Regions from separate parts of the Mycobacterium sp. ITM-2016-00317 genome, predicted to be linked through region 2. Evidence: riboswitches for the same ligand, from Rfam matches in the RefSeq annotation. Region 2 holds a riboswitch; the other holds the start of a gene.
The links. A riboswitch is a leader RNA that binds a small molecule or an ion and turns the genes downstream of it on or off. The one in region 2 is predicted to bind thiamine pyrophosphate.

Region 1 (9,738 bases), 850 kb from region 2:
ACCGACAGGTCGGCGGCGGTCAGCAGCGGCTCCGGCGCGGTCTGCGGTGCCCGCCGGACAGGGGTGGCCGGCACGTCGGGTAACCAGATCCCGGACTGCACAAGGTGTTTGCGCTCGCGTGTGAGGGTCTGCTCCGGTGGACCGTCGGCGATGACGGTACCGTCTGCGCCGAGCACGACCACCCGGTCGATCACCGGCAGCCACACCTTGGTGCGGTGCTCGACGACCACCACGGTGGCGCCGGTGCGGTCGGCCGCGGCGGCGACCGCATCACGTACCTCGACGACACCGGCGGGGTCGAGGTTGGCCGTCGGTTCGTCCAGCAGGATCAGCCCGGGCTGCATGGCGAGCACGCCGGCCAGCGCCAGCCGCTGCTTCTGCCCGCCGGACAGTTTCGAAGTGTCCTGTCCAAGAGGCAGGTTCAGCCCGACAGCTTCCAGGGCGTCGGCGACGCGCGGCCAGATCCGGCTGCGCGGCACCGAGAAGTTCTCCATGCCGAACGCCAGGTCGTCACCGACCCGCGACAGGATCACCTGGGAATCCGGGTCCTGCAGGACCATTCCGATGCGGGACCGTTGCGCAGCCGGTGGCCTACCGTCGACCAGAAGCTGTCCGGCGGCATGGCCTTCGTCGGCGCTGCCGAGCAGTCCGGCGAGTCCCTGCAGCAGCGTCGACTTCCCCGAGCCGGACGGGCCCAGCAGCAGCACCCGCTCCCCCGGCTCAACGCGCAGATCGAGACCCCTTGTTGCCCATCGTTGTTGGCCCGCGTGCTGCCAGCCCCAGCCCCGGGCCTCGATCGCGGCTCCGCCGCGCGCGGGAGCCGGCTCCGGGGTCATCGGGGCCGGCGGCCCGAGACCACCCTGCCGGCGGCGAAGCGGTCGAGCGCGCCGGTCTTGGCCAGCCCCCGGACGACGAACCAGGACAGCACGCCGGCGAGGACGGCGCCGGAGATCACCGCCGAGCCGGTGTAGATCGCGGCGAACGCGGTGGTCGAGCCGGGGTACCAGAGGAACAGGTCGTTGACGGCCAGCGCCAGCCCGGCCGCTGCCCCGGCGAGGGCGGCCACCGGCAGATTCCACCTGCGGTAGAAGAAGACGGCGAACACCAGCTCGGCGCCGAGCCCCTGGACGATTCCCGATTCGATGGTCAGCACCCCCCACTGGTTGCCGACCAGGGCGGACACCGTGGCCGCGACCAGTTCGCCGTACAGCGCCGCGCCGGGTTTGCGGATCACGAGCGCGGTCAGCACACCGGCGAACAGCCACCCCGCCGGCGAGTGCCTGCAGACCGGGCAGCACTGCTCCCAGCGGCTCGGTCAGCGGATTGGACGCGACGTTCCAGAAGACGAACACCAGGCCGGCCGCGACGGCCAGGACGCTGGCGACCACGATGTCGACGACCCGCCATCGCAGCGCGGGGCTGCGGCCGGCGGCTGCGGTGTGGTCGAGATACTGCTGGTCCATGAGGACTCCTTGACTGCGGGTATGGCGGGTCCGCCCGGGGACCCGCCGAAGAATCGGGGTGCCGAGCTGCTGAGGCCGAGCTCAGGCCGGTGGTGTGTGACAGGCCGGTGTGTGAAAGGCGACGTTCACGAGCATCTCCCTACGCCGGCATTACCCGGTCAGGTTCGTACGGTCGACGGCCGGTCAGCCGTCCTCTCAGCGCACTCGGTGTGCACTCCCGTGTGGTACGTCCCCCAAGCTAGCGCAGCCGGGGCCGCCCCCGCCAGGCCGGGTCAGCGCTGCACTGTCGTCCACGTGGCGCCGTGCGCCGTCTCGGTGACGACGTAGTCGGCGCCGGAGCGGGGGGCGCACCGGGCGATGAACTCCAGTTCCTGCGCTGCCCACCGGTCCCAGTGCGGACGGTAGGTGTCGCCGTCGCGCTGCAGTGCCCGCTGCCTGCGCAGAGGCTCCGGGCTCTCGACCCAGATGCCCAGGTCGGCCAGTGCCCGGTTGTCCGGTGCCAGCGCGCCGACCCCTTCGACGATCAGTCGCCGGCCGGCGCCCACGGTGTGCCAGCCTGCCGGGGAGTCGGTCGCCCAGTCCCAGCGGCGCCACCGGCCGGGCCGCCCCTCGGCGCGTGGGCGCAGCAGTTCGTCGTGGACGTGCCGGCTGGCCCAGTTCAGCCCGTCCCAGCCCGGGTAGATGTCGTCGAGGCGAACCAGGACGCTCCCGAGCCAGCGCTGGTGCAGCCGGTCGGCCAGCGTGGACTTCCCCGATCCGGAGCGACCGTCGATCAGCACCGTGGTCATGTCCTCGGAGAGCAGGCGGCCCACCACGGCGTCGACGCTCACGAAGTCCCCTTGATCGACCGATCCACGGTCGGGTCCGCCGGCCGGGTGACACCGACCTTAGTCGCGGCGGGTCGGCTGACAGACGCCGCTCAGGAACCCACCATCATCAGACCGCCGTCCACGGCCAGGAGTTGTCCGGTGATGAATCGCGCGGCCGGACTGCTCAGAAAGAGCAGTACGGGAGCCACGTCGGTCGCCGGGTCACCCAGCCTTCCGCCGAGCGGGATGCTCATCTGCAACTGCTGGTCCATCAGCGGCGCCATGTCCGGTCCGAGGAATTCCCGCACTCGGTCCGCCCCGGGGGTCTGCACCGCAGGCGCTACGGCGTTGACCGTCACCCCGTCGTGTGCCCAGGCGCGTGCAGCCGACCTGGTCCAGGCGTGTACGGCGCCCTTGGCTGCGGCGTAGACCGCCGACATCGGACTGCCCATTGCGGCCTCGGCAGAACCGAAATTGATGATCTGGCCGCCGTTTTCGCGCATCGCGGCATAACCCGCCTGGTTGACGAAGATGGTCGACTTCAGATTCGTGGCGAGCTGCCGATCGATGTCGTCGCCGGTGAGGGAGCCGGGTACGCCCGGCTGCCAATGCCCGGCGGCGTGGATGACGACATCGAGTCCATCCAGCGTGCGTACCGCGTACCCGACCGCGTCGTCGACATCGTCGGCGTCGCGTACATCGCAGCGCCGCCAGTGGGCCGGCAAGCCCTCGGGGGGTTCGGATTGGTGATAGGTCGCGGCCACCAGCGCCTCGGCGTCGACGAGTGCGCGCACCGCCGCGGCGCCGATGCCGGTGGCGGCGCCGGTCACCAGGACCTTGCGCCCGGCCACAGACGCGCGAGGTATATCCACGACTTCCTCCCTCTCCTACGTGTGGTCAGAACGTGACGACGACCTTGTCCGCAGCACCGGGCGTGCCCGCCAGGTCGAATGCGGAGTGCACCTCCGAGAACGGGACGGTGTGGCTGACGATCACGGCGTACTTCTGCCAGTTGGTGACCAGATCTTCTGTCACTTCGAAGATCTCGTCGGGGTAGCCCATGGAGCCGACGATGGTGATCTCGTTGCTCATCACGTTGCCGAAATCGACCGGGACGGGCTCCTTGTGCACACCGACGACCCCGAGCGTGGCACCCTTCTGCGCCGCCGCCAGGGCGGTGTCGACGACGGCTTTCGCGCCGGCGGCGTCGAGGAAGATGTCGGTGCCGGCCTTTCCCGGGACGAGCGCCTGCCCCTCGCCGTGCAGCTCGATCAGCCGGGCGATCACATCGTCGTCACCCGAGTTGATCACCGCGTCGGCGCCGACTTGCAGAGCTTTATCCAGCCGTGCCGCAACGATGTCGGCCACGACGACGTGCCCGACGCCGAGCGACTTGAATGCCAGCACGGCGCCGAGACCCACCGGTCCGGCGCCGAACACGACGACTTTGTCGCCCGGCTTCGGTCGGCACTGATTGACACCGTGGCGCGCGACGGCCATCGGCTCGTTGAGCGCGGCCACCTCGAACGGGATGTGCTTCGGGATGACCTGCAGCGTGACACCGCGGACTGCGTTCTCCACCAACAGATAGTCGGCCAATGCGCCCTGCGCACCGCCGTTTCCGATGATGCCGCCCGGTGCGGCCATCGGATTGACGACGACATGGTCTCCCACGTCGATATCGTCGACATCGGCGCCGACCTCGACGACCTCCCCGGCGGGTTCATGCCCGAGTGGGGTGCTGCCCTGGCGTGGCGGGATCCCCCCGATCGCGATGTAGAACGAGTCCGATCCGCAGACGCCGCAGGCGCGCATCCGTACCAGGACGTCCCTGGATCCGACCACGGGTACGGGCGTGTCCAGCACCTGAACCGTCCCGGGCCCGGTCACCGTCGCCACCTTCACGCCGACATCGCGTCCAGGAATCCGGTCCAGTCGGGAAACATTGCGCGGTCGACGATCTCGATCCGGACACCGGAATCGTCGATGAAGTAGGCGAATGTGGTCAAGGATTCCCCCGCGGGGCGCGCTTCCAGGCGATAGCCGGCCTCTTCGAGCCGTCGGGCCGCCGCGGGCAGGTCGTCGACCCAGTAACCCAGATGGTGCGCCGCACCGGAAGCCCGCACCGTCCACACGGTACCCGGCACTTCCTGAACGATCTCCAGATGCGGCGCCTGCAACGAGTAGACGAACCGGAACGGCACCTCGACCTCCCCGTCGAGGGTCGCCACGGTCAGGGTGGCTTCGACAGGCTTGGTCCAGGTGTATCCGGCGGCAGCACTGAGCCGGGCGGCGGCCTCGCCGACATCGGGGACGACCAGACCGGTGTGGTAGAGCGCATCGGCGGTGAGCACGGCGGAGGTCACGGTCGGCCTTCCAGTTCGATGTCGAAAGTCCCGAGATAGTCGGCGAACACGGGCTTCAGCTCGTCGACGGTGAGACCGTACTGCTCGAGGCTGTAGGAGTTCACGCCGTAACGGTCCTGCGGATGCTCGGCGAGCCAGTTCTGCATCTGTGTCTCGGTTTCCGGTGTCAGCGTGTCGCCGGCCCAGTCGTACAGGCGCCGCATCACGCCCATCGGGTCGCGCATCATCTCCGAGTAGTGCATGTGGAAGAAGCGGTCGTCGCCGATGCGCTCGCGCGCACGCAGCGGCCGCTCGACATGCTCGGCCATCTGTGCCTTCACGTAGCGCCCTACGTCGTGCAGGTCGAGGGCCTCGGCGTGGTGGGTCATGCTCTTCGGCAGCTTCAACAGATTGCCCAGGGATCCGGTGGCTTTGTACGGGTCGCGGTGGGCCCAGACCAGCCGGGCGTCCGGAAAAACCTTCAGCAGCGCGTCGATATGCACGGAGTGCGACGGCATCTTCAGGCTCCAGATGCCCGGGGCGGTCGATTGCAGCACCTGCAGATAGCGCTTCTGGTACTCGTAGGTCGTGACCATGTCCGCCTCGGCGAACAGCCACTCGTAGTACCTCGAGGTGTGCAGGAATGCGTCCCACGACAGCGCTTTGAAGTCCTGATTGTGGATGAACATGTCCTCGGTGGGGCCGTCGGCGTCTTCCCAATGTGGCAAAGGGACTTTCGCGGCGGTGACCATCTCCAGCATCTTGCGCTGCTCGTCGAGCAGGTCCAGACACCGTTGATCGGTGCGTAGCGTCTCGGTGGGCGCGGGCGGGACGGGCCGCATGCACTGCCAGAGCAGCAGCGACCGCCGGGCGGGATCCTGATCGAGCAGATAGCTGACCACGGTCGTGCCTGTGCGAGGCATGCCCAGCACGAACAACGGTCTCTCCACGGGCGCGTCGAGCAGCTCGGGATGAGTTTCGATGTACTCGTGGACCTGGAGCCGGCGCGCGAGGGCGTCGGCGCAGTCGTTGAGTATGCGCTCACGCCCAGACGGCGTGAATGCCGCCGAGGTATTGACCTCGTCGACGACGATCTCCAGGCCCTCCCGCCAGGAGCCCGAATCGATCTCGCACAGGCCGGTGCGCTCGACCGCGATGTCCAGGACATCTTCGGCCGTTGCGACAGCGTCGAATTCGCTCATCTGGTACCCCTCAGACCGTCAGGTATCCGCCGTCTACGGCGACGGTGGTGCCGGTGATGTAGCGCGCGGAGTCGGTGCACAGGAACAGCACCGCCGGTGAGATCTCCTCGGGCATGCCCATCCGTCCCATCGGGGTGTGCCGCATCTCCGGCTCCAGCGCTTCGGGGATGTCGAGGATCGGGTGGGTCATCCTGGTGTCGATGAGCCCGGGGGCGACGGCGTTGACGCGGATCCCGTCGTCGACCCAACGCCGGGACAGGTTCCTGGTGAATGCGACCATGCCGGCTTTCGACGAGCTGTAGGCCGGCACCGCCACCGCGGAGACGAACGCCGACATCGAGATGATGTTGACGACGCTGCTGCCGCCCGCGGCACGGCCCGCCTTCAGACGGTCGTGACATGCCATGGTCAGCCGCATGTGGGCGAACATGTTGACCATGACCGACCCGGCGTATCCGTCGGGGTCCCACTCGTCTTTGTGCGCGGCGTAGGGGCCGCCGGCGTTGTTGACCAACACATCGAGGTCGCCCAGCGAGTCCGCCAGTGCATCGATCGACTCGGTATCGGCGGCTTGGCACTGGCGGTAGGTCAACCCGCTGAGATCGGTCTCCGGATAGTCGGCGGCCGAAGAGCGCGTCCCTGTGACGGTCACCGCCGCGCCGGCGCGGGCGAAGTCCGAGGCGATGGCGTTGCCGATTCCGCTGGTTCCCCCGGTCACCAGAACGTTGGCGCCGGTGAAGTCGAACGCGACACAGTTCACGACGAGCTCCTCAGTTGGTTGATGGAATGGGTGAGCCAGGCCTTCTCCCAGAAGTTGCCGGTCCCGGCCAGCAGCGCCTCGTGTGCCTCGACAGCCGTGTCGCGGGCAGCGCGGTTATCCGGTTCGGCGCTCAGCACGACGTCGGTGAGGTGCAGTGCCTGCACCGGTTTCCCGTCGGCGATGTGCTTGCGTGCGGCCTCGGTCAGCGCGTCGGCGCCTGCGGCGGCCACCACGTCGGCGGCGACGGACGACGCTGCGACGCCGTAGAGTTCGGTGGTCGAGCGATGCCGGAACCAGCCCGCGTACATCTCCCAGATCGCCCGTACATTCCACGACGTCTTGCCGTACCCTTCGCCGACGTCGAGGTGATCGGGCACACGGATCTCGTGCATCGCGGTGTAGAGATCCTTTCCACCGCTCATGTAGTCGATGACCTGATCGTGGACGGCCTGCATCGCATCGCGCATCGCGGTGATCTCCTCGGCGATGCGGTCGGCACCCTCGATCGGGTCGAAGTGCCCGGTGATCAGCCGGCGCGGCTGCAACTCCAGGACCGTGTTGAGCGACTCGATGTAGCGGACCGGGTCGCGGTAGCGATCGCCACGGATGGTCATCAAGTTCGGCACGTGGCCGAACAGCGGACCGAAGAGATTGCCAGTGAACACAATCCGGCTCTGCGGCAGCCACACCACCAGCGAGTCGGTGGTCTCGCCGCCCGGCGTCGACAGCAGCTGGATACGGCGGCCGGCAAGCGTCAACTCGTGACGATGCTCGAAGATGGTCGTCGGTTCGGGAAACGAGAAGTCGATCGTGCTGGGATCGATCTCTTTGAGAGCTTCGACGACGCGGTCGGTGAACTTCTGAAAGGCGAACGCGGTCTTGGGGGCTCGATAGCCGCCGAGTCGCAACGTATCGTCGCGCCAGTACCGGTAATCGGCGTGCATGATCACCTCGGTGTCCGGTTCACGCAGCGCGTAGACGCCCCCGAAGTGATCTGCGTGGCCCTGGGTGACGATGATCGCCCTGGTCGGTCCCGGAACATCTCCGAAAGCCCTGCGGCGCAGCTCTCCTTCGAAGAACATGCCGCCGTTGATGATCACGCGGCCGTCGTCCGAGCCGATGGCGTAGGAGTTGGAGACGCCCGGCGACATCCAGATGTCATCGCCGAGGGGGATCGCCGCGCCTCCCGTCGCCGCGGCCAAGTCCCCTGCGCCCGGACGTTCCCGATATATGCCTGCCACCTGCGCTCCCGCCCAGTCTCCTCTAGAGATCTAGAGGAATACTCTATGGGACTAGAGTTAAAGTCAATGACTTGGCAGGGAGAATTTTGGAGACCATGCGTGGACTGACAGGCACGGTGGCCGTCGTCGCGGGCGGCGCGACCGGGATCGGTGCAGCGACCGCCACCCGCCTTGCGGAGGAGGGGTGTTCGGTCGTCGTCGGCGACATCGCGATCGATGCCGCCCAGCGCACCGCAGACCGCATCTCGTCGACCGGCGCGACAGCGATGGCCGTCGAATTCGATTTGGCTGAGCCGGATTCCGTCGCCGGACTACTCGCGACCACGTCCGCGACATTCGGCAGTATCGATGGCCTGTTCGTGGTCGGCGCCGATATGCAGGCTCTGCGCGGCGACACCGACGTCGTCGACATCGACCTGGATCTGTGGGACCGGGTGATGGCAGTGAACCTTCGCGGCTACGTGGCCGCTCTGAAGTACGCCATCCCGTCGATGCTGGGTGGCGGCGGTGGCTCCATCGTGCTGATGTCCTCCGCTGCCGCGTTCCAGGGTGAACCGGCACGTCCGGCCTACGCCACGGCCAAGGCCGGCATCGGTGCGCTGACCCGTCATGTCGCGTCCCGCTACGGAAAAGAGAACATCCGCTGCAACGCTGTCGCGCCGGGATTCACTGCGACAGACGCGATTCGATCGGCGCCACAGTGGCCGCAACTCGAAGCCTCGGCGCTCAAACGGATCCGAGGACCCAGGGTCGGGGAGACGACAGACATCGCGTCGCTGGTCGCGTTCCTCCTCTCGGCCGAGGGCGCCTGGATCAACGGGCAGGTCATCAGCATCGACGGCGGAACGGTCCTGCGCTGAGAGCGCCTTCCCATGCCTTCCTCCTCCACCCCCCGTAAGCGAGACGGCGTCGGCCGGCGAAAGCTGCTGTGCGATGCAGGTATCCAGGTGCTTGCCGAGTACGGGTCGCGAGGCCTGACCCATCAGCAGGTGGACCGCACCGCCGGCGTGCCCAATGGCACCACGTCGTACTACTACCGCACACGAGACGCGTTGGTCCGCGGCGTCGGGCAGCGAGTCGCCGAGATCGACATGGCGAACCTGGCATCGCTGGCCGAGGACGCCCACCGGGGTGGGTCACCGTTGGCGTGGCTGGCGGAGTTGGTCATGATGCAGGCAGAAGGACAGGGCCTGATGCTGAATCGGGCGCGGCAGGAACTGATGCTGGCAGCCATGCGTGACCCGGAATTGGCCGCGCTGTCCGGCAAATTCGTCGCTCGAGGGATCGCTTTGACTCACGATGCCGTGACCGCCCTGCAACCCGCATCCGACGACCACACTCTCCGCGAGGCGCAGAGCGACGCGGTGACGACCTTCATCGCCGGAGTGTTCGCGCGGTTCGCCGCCGGCGACCGGCCCTTCACCGACGCCGCACACCTCGAACGCATGCTGCACGCGATCGTCACCGCCGTGGCGCTCGAGCACGGCCAAGCGACCTGAGCCGTCTTGCAGGTGGTTGATCGTATGCAGCACGACCTCGACGATGTACCGATGGATGCAACTCGCCCGACAGTCGCCAGTGGCGCGCCCGTCTCACCGGACCTGCCAGCGGAGGCGGGGCGACGCATCCAGGAGGAGCTCGCACCCCTCGGTATCGAGGTCGCCCTCGATGCGCGGCGCCGGGCCGAGTATTCCTACGACGCGTCCAACTACCGCGTACCCCCGCTGGGTGTGGTGTTCCCCCGCGACACGAATGATGTCGTGGCGGTCGTGCATGCCTGCGTCCGGCACCAGGTGCCGCTCACCAGCCGGGGCGGCGGCACGTCGCTGGCGGGAAACGCCGTCGGCCCCGGCATCGTCCTGGACTTCTCGCGTCACATGAACCGCGTCCACGTCATCGACTCGGGGAGTCGCACCGC
Region 2 (9,738 bases):
GTCGACGCCCGGGACGTGCTGGCCGTGCGCGTCGTCCCGGAGATGCCGGTGCGGACCGGCGAGATCCGCAACCTCGAACACGCGGCGGCCCTGGGCTGGCCCGGCACCGAACACGAGTGGCTGGACGGCTGGCTGTTGCGGCACGGGCACGGAGTCACCCGGCGAGCCAATTCCGCTGTGCCGATCCGGTTCTCGTCGTTCAGCGAGATCGCCCAGGTGGCCCGGTGGTACGCCGCGCGGGGACTGCCGGCACTGGTGTCGGCGCCCGACCGGCTGCTGCGACTTCCCGAGGGCGTCCCCACCGATGCCGAAAACCTGGTGATGGCAGCAGATATCGGCGTCTCCGGAGTGACGGAGGTGTCGGTGGCGGACTCACCCGACGACAGGTGGCTGACGCTGTACCGGCGCGACGTGCCGGTCGATGTGCTCACCGCGGTCGTCGACGGCGTGGTCGGGTTCGGCGAACTGGCCGGTGCGGCAGTGGGCCGGGTGGCGGTGACCGACGCGCCGGACGGCACCCGCTGGGCCGGGATCTCGGCGGTGCACGTGTCGGAGGACGCCCGCAGGCAGGGTCTGGCCCGGCGCCTGTGCGCCGGACTGCTGGACTGGGCGCACCAGCACGGCGCCACCCGCGCCTATGCGCAGGTGGTCACCGACAATCCGGGCGCGCGTGCCCTCTACGAAACCATGGGTTTCCAGGTCCACCACCGGTCACGGTACGTCCGCGCGGAGGACCTACTGTAGGGCCCATGCGCCTGGCAACCTGGAACGTCAACTCGATCCGCGCCCGGGTCGACCGCGTCACCGACTGGCTGGAACGCGCCGACGTCGACGTACTGGCCATGCAGGAGACCAAGTGCTCCGACGACCAGTTCCCGACCATGCCGTTCGCCGCACTCGGCTACGAGATCGTGCACTGCGGGTTCAGCCAGTGGAACGGGGTGGCGATCGCCTCGCGGGTCGGCATCGACGACGTCCAGGTCGGTTTCGACGGCCAACCCACCTGGAGCGACAAGCCCGAGGTGCAGGCCGCGGCCGAGGCGCGCGCGCTCGGCGCGACCTGCGCCGGGGTCAGGGTGTGGAGTCTCTACGTTCCCAACGGCCGCACCGTCGGCTCACCGCATTACAGCTACAAGCTGGAATGGCTTGCCGCGCTTCGCGATACCGCGTCGTCGTGGCTGAAGTCCGATCCGGCCACCCCGCTGGCGCTGGTCGGCGACTGGAACATCGCCCCCTTCGACGACGACGTGTGGGACATCTCGTTGTTCCAGGACAGCACTCACGTGACCGCCCCGGAGCGCGCGGCCTTCAACGCGATCCTCGATGCCGGTTTCACCGACGTGGTAAGACCTTTCACGCCGGGTCCCGGCACCTACACGTACTGGGACTACACCCAGCTGCGGTTCCCGAAGAACCGGGGCATGCGCATCGACTTCATCTTGGGCTCCCCGGCGCTGGCCGAGCGTGTCGTCCACGCCGAGATCGCCCGCGATGAACGCAAAACCGGAAAGAACCGGATCGGCACGCCGAGCGATCACGCCCCGGTGGTCGTTGACCTGACGTGATTACCGGACGTCGCCCTCGTTAGCGGACGTCGACGTAGTAGACGTGGCCCGACTTGTGCTGCTGCTGGGTGTGGCCGTGGATGTTGTCGTGCACGGTGGAGTGCAGTGTGCCGCCCTGATTGATCCCGACGACCACCGCTTCGCTCAGCGGACGGTCGGAGAGCCGGTGAACCACCACGTGATTGCCCTCGGCCTCCATCTGGCTGATCGTGTCCTGCGCGTTGGCTCCATGCGGAACGGCCTGCACGGGAGCGGCCACGCCGATGACGGCGGTGCTCAGCAAGGCGGCGATAATCGTAGCGATGGAGAACTTCTTCATTTCTGCTGCCCTTCCCGCTCGGGTCGAGCCGTGGAGCGTGTCACGCGGTCTCGATGCTCTTGTCCTGGTGTTTTGTCGATCGTCTTTGACGATCTGAATCGATTAACGCGAGGTCGAGATCCGGTGTTCCCTGGCAGGAAGTGATTCTCGGATGGCAGTAATACACCTGTGAAACTCGTCATAAGACCTCTTCAAATCGCAAGCACGTTCGACCCATCGGCCCGTGACGGCGGCGCTGACGCCGCCCGCGTCACCGTTCTGGACGGGCCCAGAGTCGCTGCGCTAGCGTGGCCCTCGTCACCAGAACGCGGGAGCGTGTGCCGAGCGCGCTGAGAGGACGGGTGGGCCCGTCGACCGTACGAACCTGACCGGGTAATGCCGGCGTAGGGAGAGCGCACATGTCCGACGTCAGCGATGTCACTGCCGAGCCCCGCCGCCTGCCGACGACCTACCTTCCGCTGACCCCGCCCAGGCAGACCCCGCTGCGGGTGATGACCATCGCCGGGTCGGACTCCGGTGGCGGAGCGGGCATCCAGGCCGACATGCGCACCTTCGCGCTGCTCGGCGTGCACAGTCTGGTCGCCGTGACCGCCGTCACGGTGCAGAACTCGATGGGGGTCAGGAGTTTTCACGAACTCCCGGTCGGCATCGTCGCCGGCCAGATCGAGGCGGTGGCCTCCGACATCGGAGTACAGGCCGCCAAGACCGGCATGCTCGCGTCGACGGAGATCATCGAGGCCATCGTCGGCGCCTGGGTCGCGCAGGGACTGGACGGCAAGGTCCCGTTGGTCGTCGACCCGGTCTGCGCCTCCATGCACGGCGACCCGCTGCTGCACCCGAGCGCGCTGGACGCGTTGCGCGACAGGTTGTTTCCGCTCGCCACCTTGGTCACCCCCAACCTCGACGAGGTGCGGCTGCTCGTCGGCATCGACGTGGTCGACCAGGACTCCCAGCGCGCGGCGGCGCGCGCGCTGCATGCGCTCGGCCCGCAGTGGGCGCTGGTCAAGGGCGGGCACCTGCGCGCGTCGGCGCAGAGCCCCGACCTGCTGTTCGACGGCACCGACTTCCACGAGTTCGACGTGACCCGCATCGACACCGGCCACGATCACGGCGCGGGCGACACCCTGGCCGCGGCCACCGCGTGCGCGCTGGCCCACGGCTACTCCGTGCCCGATGCCGTCGCGTTCGGGAAGCGCTGGGTGACCGAATGTCTGCGCTCGGCCTACCCGCTCGGCCAGGGTCACGGCCCCGTCTCCGCGTTGTTCCGGCTGTCGACATGACGATCGAGGACATGGACGCCATCGCCGGCGTCGTGCACCGTCCCGACGGCACCCCGGCGGGCGTGGTCGCGCTGACGCACGGGGCCGGCGGCAGCCGGGAATCGCCGATGCTGCAGGCGCTCTGCGACGAGTGGGCCCGCCGCGGCTGGCTCGCGGTGCGTTACAACCTGCCCTACCGGCGGCGCCGCCCCAAAGGCCCACCGTCCAATTCCGCGGCGACCGACATGGCCGGCATCGTCGAGGCGGTAACCGCGGTCCGCGAGCTCGCCGACGGCCCGCTGATCGCCGGCGGCCATTCCTACGGCGGGCGGCTCACGTCGATGGCGGTCGCCGACGGCCTGCACCTCGACGTGCTGACGCTGTTCTCCTATCCGCTTCACCCGCCGGGCAAGCCGGAGCGCGCCCGCACCGAGCACCTGCCCCGGATCTCGGTGCCCACGGTGTTCACCCACGGCACCGCGGACCCGTTCGGCACGCTCGACGAACTCCGTCCCGCCGCGGCGCTGATCCCGGCCCGCACCGAGATCGTCGAGATCACCGGCGCCCGACACGACCTCAACTCCAAGAAACTCGACGTACCGGCACTTGCCGTCGATGCCGCTCTGCGGATGCTCGGCTGAGTTATCGTCGCAGCGTGACCGCCCCGCCGCCGCCTCCTCCGATGCCGTATCAGGGCGGCGCGCCCCAGCCTTACCCCTATTCCGCGCCGCCGCCGAAGACGAACTGGTGGGCGATCGTGTCGCTGATCTTCGGCATCATCGGTGGCGCCGTGATCGCGCTGGTCTGCGGCATCGTCGGGGTCAGGAAAGCCAAGCAGTACGGCAGCGGCCGCGGTATGGCCATCGCAGGCATCGTGCTGTCGGTGCTGTGGATCGTCGCCGGGGTGGTCATCACCGTCGTCGCCGTCAACGACGACACCCGCACCGCCACCGATCTGCAGGTAGGCGACTGTCTGGCCGAGATCCCCGCCGGCGACCGGGTGGTCAACGTCACGCTGATCAGCTGCGACCAGCCGCACGCCGGCGAGGTTTTCGCAGTGCTGACCCTGCCCGACGGGCCGTTCCCGGGCCAGGACGCGGTCGACGCGCATCACCAGAAATGCACACCTGAGCTGCAGCGCTATTCCCCGCAGTCGGTCACCGACGAATCCGTCCGGCTCTACGTGCTCAACCCGACCGCGGAGACGTGGGCCGACGGCGACCATGCGGTCACCTGTATCGCGACACTCGACCCTCCCCGGACGGGCTCGCTGCGCGGCTGAATCCGCCCGGACCTCGGGTACCGTTGCGCCATGACTTCGGAGCAATTCGACGCGGTCATCGTGGGTGCCGGCTTTGCAGGCATCGGTGCGGCCATCCAGTTCAAGCGGTTGGGCATCGAGAACTTCGTGATCCTCGACCGGGAAGAAGATCTGGGCGGTACGTGGTACGTCAACCACTACCCCGGCCTGGCCGTCGACGTCCCCACGACCACCTACTCGTACTTCTTCGAGCCGAACCCGAACTGGTCACGGCTCTTCTCCACCGGCGCGGAGATCAAGCAGTACGCCGACGACGTCGCGGACAAGTACGACGTGCGGCGCCACATGCGTTTCGGGGTGACGGTCGAGGGCGCACGGTGGGACGAGGACGCCAAGCGCTGGCGGGTGACCCTCGCCGACGGCGCGACGCTGGAGGCCCGCTACCTGATCACCGCCACCGGGTTCCTGTCCCAGCCGCACGTGCCCGACATCCCGGGCATCACCGAGTTCGACGGCCGGATCGTCCACACCACCGCCTGGGACGACTCCTACGATCCCACCGGGGAGCGGATCGGCATCATCGGCACCGGCGCGACCGCGGTGCAGCTGATCCCCGAGCTCGCGAACAAGGCCGCCGATCTGACGGTCTACCAGCGCACCCCGATCTGGGTGGTACCCAAGATCGACTTCCGCTTCTCCGAGCGCGCCAAGCGTCTATTCGCCCGGGTTCCGTTCACCCAGCGGCTCATTCGGGCGATCACCGATGCGATCTACGAGTTCATGGTCTCGGTGGGCGTCGTGCACTACAAGACGACACGTGGCCGCTTCAACATCGCCGCGGGCGATCTGGCCAAGATGCACCGGTTCGTCACGATCCGCGACAAGGACCTGCGGGCCAGGCTGACCCCCGACTACGACTTCGGTTGCAAACGGCCGACTTTCTCCAACAGCTACTACCGCACCTTCACCAGGCCGCACGTACACCTGCAGGACGCCGGTATCGCCAGGATCGAGTCCGACGGCGTCGTCGGACTGGACGGCACCAAGACCAGGATCGACACGCTGGTGCTGGCCACCGGTTTCGACCTGTGGGAAGCCAACTTCCCCGCCATCGAGGTGATCGGCCGCGACGGCCGCAACCTCGGGAAGTGGTGGCGGGAGAACAGGTTCCAGGCCTACCAGGGGGTCTCGATCCCGTACTTCCCGAACTACCTGTCGCTGGCCAGCCCCTACGCCTTCCTCGGGTTGAACTTCTTCAACACGATGGAATACCAGATGCGGCACATGGACCGGTTGTTCGGTGCGGTGAAGCGCAGTGGCGCAACCACTTTCGAGGTCACGGAGGACGCCAACGGCCGGTACCTGGACCGGATGACCGAACTCCTCGGCGGCTCACTGTTCACCGTCGGAAACTGCGCGTCGGCACGGTCCTACTACTTCGATCCCGGCGGGGAACCGACACTGCTGCGCCCGACCTCGACACGCGCCGCGATCCGCGAGGCCGCCGAGTTCCCGATCAGCGACTACCGGATCGTCTAGTATCCGGTTGTGCCCAAGCAAAATTCACGTGCCGCCACCATCGCCGGTCTGCTCCTCGCCGGGGCCGGGGTCTCGCACTTCGTCGCCCCCGCGCTCTACGAGGGCCTGACCAAGCCCGCGTTCCCGACCGACACCCGCAAGCACGTGTACATCGACGGCGCCCTCGAGACCGCCGTCGGGCTCGGCATCGCCTCCCCGAAGACGCGTAAGCCGGCTCTCTTCGGGCTGGTGGCCTACCTGCTCTACCTGGCCGGCAACGTGGCCCGTAACCGGTAGCGGCCCAACAGCGTCACATCCACCAGGCCCTGCACGGTCTCCCTGGCCTCCTCGGAATCCGCGTAGCGCACCAGGCGGCCCAGGTCGACCACCAGGGCCATCGCCGCGTGCACGGCGAAGCGCGCTTCGGCGGCGCTCCACTCGGGCCGGACAGCGACGACGAGTTCGACCCAGGACTCCACCGTCGCGCGCTGCAGGTCCCGCACGATGCGCTGGTCCGCGGCCGACATGTTGAGCCGTTCGCTGTAGTAGACGCACTCCAGCTCGGGCTGGTCGAAGGTGCGCTCGACGTAACCGTCGATGACCGCGGTGAGCGCCTCCTCCGGGTCCGGCACGGTCGCGACCACCGACGCGGTCTCGGCCGACACCCGGTCCGCGGCGCGCCGGAACATCGCCGCCAGGATGTCGCTCTTGCCGGAGAAGTACTTGTAGATGCCCGACGTGGGGATACCGACCGCCGACGCGATCTCCTCCATCGTGGTGTCGCGGTATCCGTTGCGGTCGAACAGCCGCATCGATTCGGTCAGCAGCGCTTCGTATTTCGACGCCTCGACGGAGGGACGGGCAGGGACCTCCCCGGACGGGCGGCGCGACGGGTCCGTTGACAGGTCGGCGGCCAGGACCGCGCGGGTGATCTGGGTGAACAGCCGATGCACCTGGGCCGCAGGCAGTTTCGCGCGGTGGTCGACGATGCTGCCGACGATCGAGAGCACCGCGGTGGACAGCGTGTACCGCTGCCGGGCGGTCAGCTCCGGCCGGACCGCGGCCAGCGGGCGGTGCAGCCGCGCGTGCACGGTGTGGATCTGCTCCAGCAGCGTCGCCTGGTCGTCGCCGCGCAGGTACCGGTTCTCCCACCGGTACAGCCCGCCCGAACCCCGGTTGACCAGCGCGGTGTCGGTGAGCGCCGAAACCAGCCGGTCGAGCACCACCTGCGGATCGTCGCCGTCGATGCCTGAGGTGCCGTCCACCAGCTGCTGACCGAGGTTCAGCACGGCGTCGCGGAACAGTTGGTACTTGGAGGAGTAGTGGCGGTACAGGGCTGCCGCGGAGATCCCCACCCGGGACGCGATCATCTCCATGCTCACGCCGTGATAGCCCAGCGCGCTGAACGCCTCCGCCGACGCACGCGCGATCTGCGCTTTCCGATCCTTGGGCCGGCGTCGGATGCCGGGATCATCGGCGGTGCTCGCCACCGCCCCACGATATCGTGGGCCGGTGAGCTCGCCCGATGAGTCGGCATTGCGGCGTCGTCTCGGGTTGTTCGACACCGTCGTGCTGGGGCTCGGGTCGATGATCGGGGCGGGCATCTTCGTCGCGCTGGCGCCGGCCGCGGCGGCCGCGGGCAGCGGGCTGCTGATCGGGCTCGCCGTCGCCGCCGTGGTCGCGGTGTGCAATGCGATGTCGTCTGCTCGGCTGGCGGCGCGCTACCCGCAGTCGGGCGGCACCTATGTCTACGGCCGGGAACGGCTCGGCCCGTTGTGGGGCCACACCGCGGGCTGGAGTTTCGTCGTCGGCAAGAGCGCGTCGTGTGCGGCGATGGCGCTGACGGTGGGCTGGTACGTGTGGCCGGAATACGCCAACGCGGTGGCGGCCGCGTCGGTGATCGCGCTGACGGCACTGGGTTACGCCGGGGTGCAGCGGTCCGCGGCACTCACCCGGGTGATCGTCGCGCTGGTGCTGGCGGTGCTGACCGTGGTGGTGGTCGTGCTGCTCGGGGGCGGGGACGCCGGCCGCTCGGTGTTCGCGCTCGGCGACGACGTGACCGCCTACGGGGTGCTGCAGGCCGCCGGCCTGCTGTTCTTCGCCTTCGCCGGGTACGCGCGCATCGCCACGCTCGGCGAGGAGGTGCGCGACCCGGCCCGCACCATCCCGCGGGCCGTCGCGATCGCACTGGCGATCGCGCTCACGGTGTACGCGGTGGTGGCCGTCGCGGTCGTCGGCGAACTCGGCGTCGCGGGTCTGGCGTCGGCCACCGCGCCGCTGTCCGAGGCGGTTCGGGTGGCCGGGTTCGCCGGGCTGGCGCCGGTGGTGAGCGTCGCCGCCGCGGCCGCCGCACTGGGCGCGCTGCTGGCTCTGCTGCTCGGGGTGTCGCGCACGGTGCTGGCGATGGCCCGGGACCGGCACCTGCCCGGACGGCTGGCCGCCGTGCATCCCGAGCATCACACCCCGCACCGGGCCGAGGTCGCGGTCGGGGCCGTGGTCGCGGTGGTGGCCGCGCTGGTCGACGTGCGCGCCGCGATCGGGTTCTCGTCGTTCGGGGTGCTGCTGTACTACGCGATCGCCAACGCGTCGGCCTGGACGTTGACCGCGACGCTGGGCGGGCGGTTGGTGCCTGCGGTCGGGTTGGCCTGCTGTCTGCTGCTGGCGTTCACGCTGCCGCCGGCGTCGGTGCTGGCCGGTGCGGCGGTCGTGCTGGTCGGGATGCTCGCCTACCTGACTGGCGGTGCGCACCGCCATGGTGTGTAGTCGCTGAGTGACACTCACCTGGAAGCGTGTGGATTCGAAGTCCGATCCAGATTTCGTCGTCGCCCCCGAGGAACGGCTGAGCTGGCCCCGCACCGTCGGTCTGGGCGCCCAGCATGTGGTCGCGATGTTCGGCGCGACGTTCCTGGTGCCGGTGCTCACCGGGTTCCCGCCGGCCACCACCCTGCTGTTCTCCGGGGTCGGCACCATCCTGTTCCTGCTGATCACCGGCAACCGGCTGCCCAGCTATCTGGGGTCGAGCTTCTCGGTGATCGCACCGGTGACCGCGGCGGTGGCCACGGAGGGCACCGGTAGCGCGCTCGGCGGGATCGTCGCGGTCGGCCTGCTGCTCATCCTCGTCGGCGGTGTGGTGCACGTGGTCGGCACCCGCTGGCTCGACCTGGTCCTGCCGCCGGTGGTGACCGGCGCGATCGTCGCGCTGATCGGGTTCAATCTCGCGCCCGCGGCCAAGAACAACTTCGAACAGGGCCCGCTGATCGCGCTCGTGACGCTGGTGCTGCTGGTCGCCGCGCTGGCGTTCTTCCGCGGCATGATCGGCCGGCTCGCGATCTTCGTCGCCGTCGTCGCCGGCTACCTGCTGGCACTGCTGCTCGGTGAGGTCGACACCTCGGGTATCGCGGCTGCGCCCTGGATCGGGTTGCCCGACTTCGAGACGCCGACGTTCTCGCTGTCGGTACTGCCGATGTTCCTGCCCGCGGTCATCGCGTTGATCGCGGAGAACATCGGGCACGTGAAGTCGGTGGGCCAGATGACCAAACGGGATCTGGACCCGCTGATGGGCCGCGCGCTGGCCGCCGACGGTGTCGCCACGACGCTGGCCGGGTTCGGCGGCGGGTCGGCCACGACGACGTACGCCGAGAACATCGGTGTGATGGCGGCGACCCGCGTGTACTCGACGGCCGCGTACTGGGTGGCCGCACTGGTGGCGATCGCACTGTCGTTGTGCCCCAAGGTCGGCGCGGTGATCGTCGCGATCCCGGCCGGGGTGCTCGGCGGCGCGACGGTGGTGCTGTACGGCCTGGTCGGCATCCTCGG

Region 1: it holds a riboswitch for thiamine pyrophosphate, as region 2 does, so the genes downstream of both, C6A87_RS28155 (ECF transporter S component) here and thiD (bifunctional hydroxymethylpyrimidine kinase/phosphomethylpyrimidine kinase) in region 2, are expected to answer to the same signal.

The regions. Positions count from the first base shown of each region.
Region 1 is NZ_CP134399.1:5,865,996-5,875,733, forward strand. Features, by position in the region: gene C6A87_RS28150 (ABC transporter ATP-binding protein) at 1-836, opposite strand, end outside; partial or broken gene C6A87_RS28155 (ECF transporter S component) at 833-1,463, opposite strand; TPP riboswitch at 1,583-1,694, opposite strand; gene C6A87_RS28160 (AAA family ATPase) at 1,736-2,293, opposite strand; gene C6A87_RS28165 (SDR family oxidoreductase) at 2,383-3,144, opposite strand; gene C6A87_RS28170 (zinc-binding dehydrogenase) at 3,170-4,177, opposite strand; gene C6A87_RS28175 (VOC family protein) at 4,174-4,638, opposite strand; gene C6A87_RS28180 (sulfotransferase) at 4,635-5,819, opposite strand; gene C6A87_RS28185 (SDR family oxidoreductase) at 5,830-6,579, opposite strand; gene C6A87_RS28190 (alkyl sulfatase dimerization domain-containing protein) at 6,576-7,820, opposite strand; gene C6A87_RS28195 (SDR family oxidoreductase) at 7,916-8,680, shown strand; gene C6A87_RS28200 (TetR/AcrR family transcriptional regulator) at 8,693-9,319, shown strand; partial or broken gene C6A87_RS28205 (FAD-binding and (Fe-S)-binding domain-containing protein) at 9,371-9,738, shown strand, end outside.
Region 2 is NZ_CP134399.1:655,060-664,797, reverse strand. Features, by position in the region: gene C6A87_RS03160 (GNAT family N-acetyltransferase) at 1-744, shown strand, start outside; gene C6A87_RS03155 (exodeoxyribonuclease III) at 750-1,565, shown strand; gene C6A87_RS03150 (hypothetical protein) at 1,585-1,884, opposite strand; TPP riboswitch at 2,182-2,291, shown strand; gene thiD (bifunctional hydroxymethylpyrimidine kinase/phosphomethylpyrimidine kinase) at 2,283-3,164, shown strand; gene C6A87_RS03140 (alpha/beta family hydrolase) at 3,161-3,784, shown strand; gene C6A87_RS03135 (septum formation family protein) at 3,799-4,425, shown strand; gene C6A87_RS03130 (NAD(P)/FAD-dependent oxidoreductase) at 4,456-5,943, shown strand; gene C6A87_RS03125 (hypothetical protein) at 5,953-6,219, shown strand; gene C6A87_RS03120 (TetR/AcrR family transcriptional regulator) at 6,186-7,412, opposite strand; gene C6A87_RS03115 (APC family permease) at 7,459-8,685, shown strand; gene C6A87_RS03110 (solute carrier family 23 protein) at 8,693-9,738, shown strand, end outside.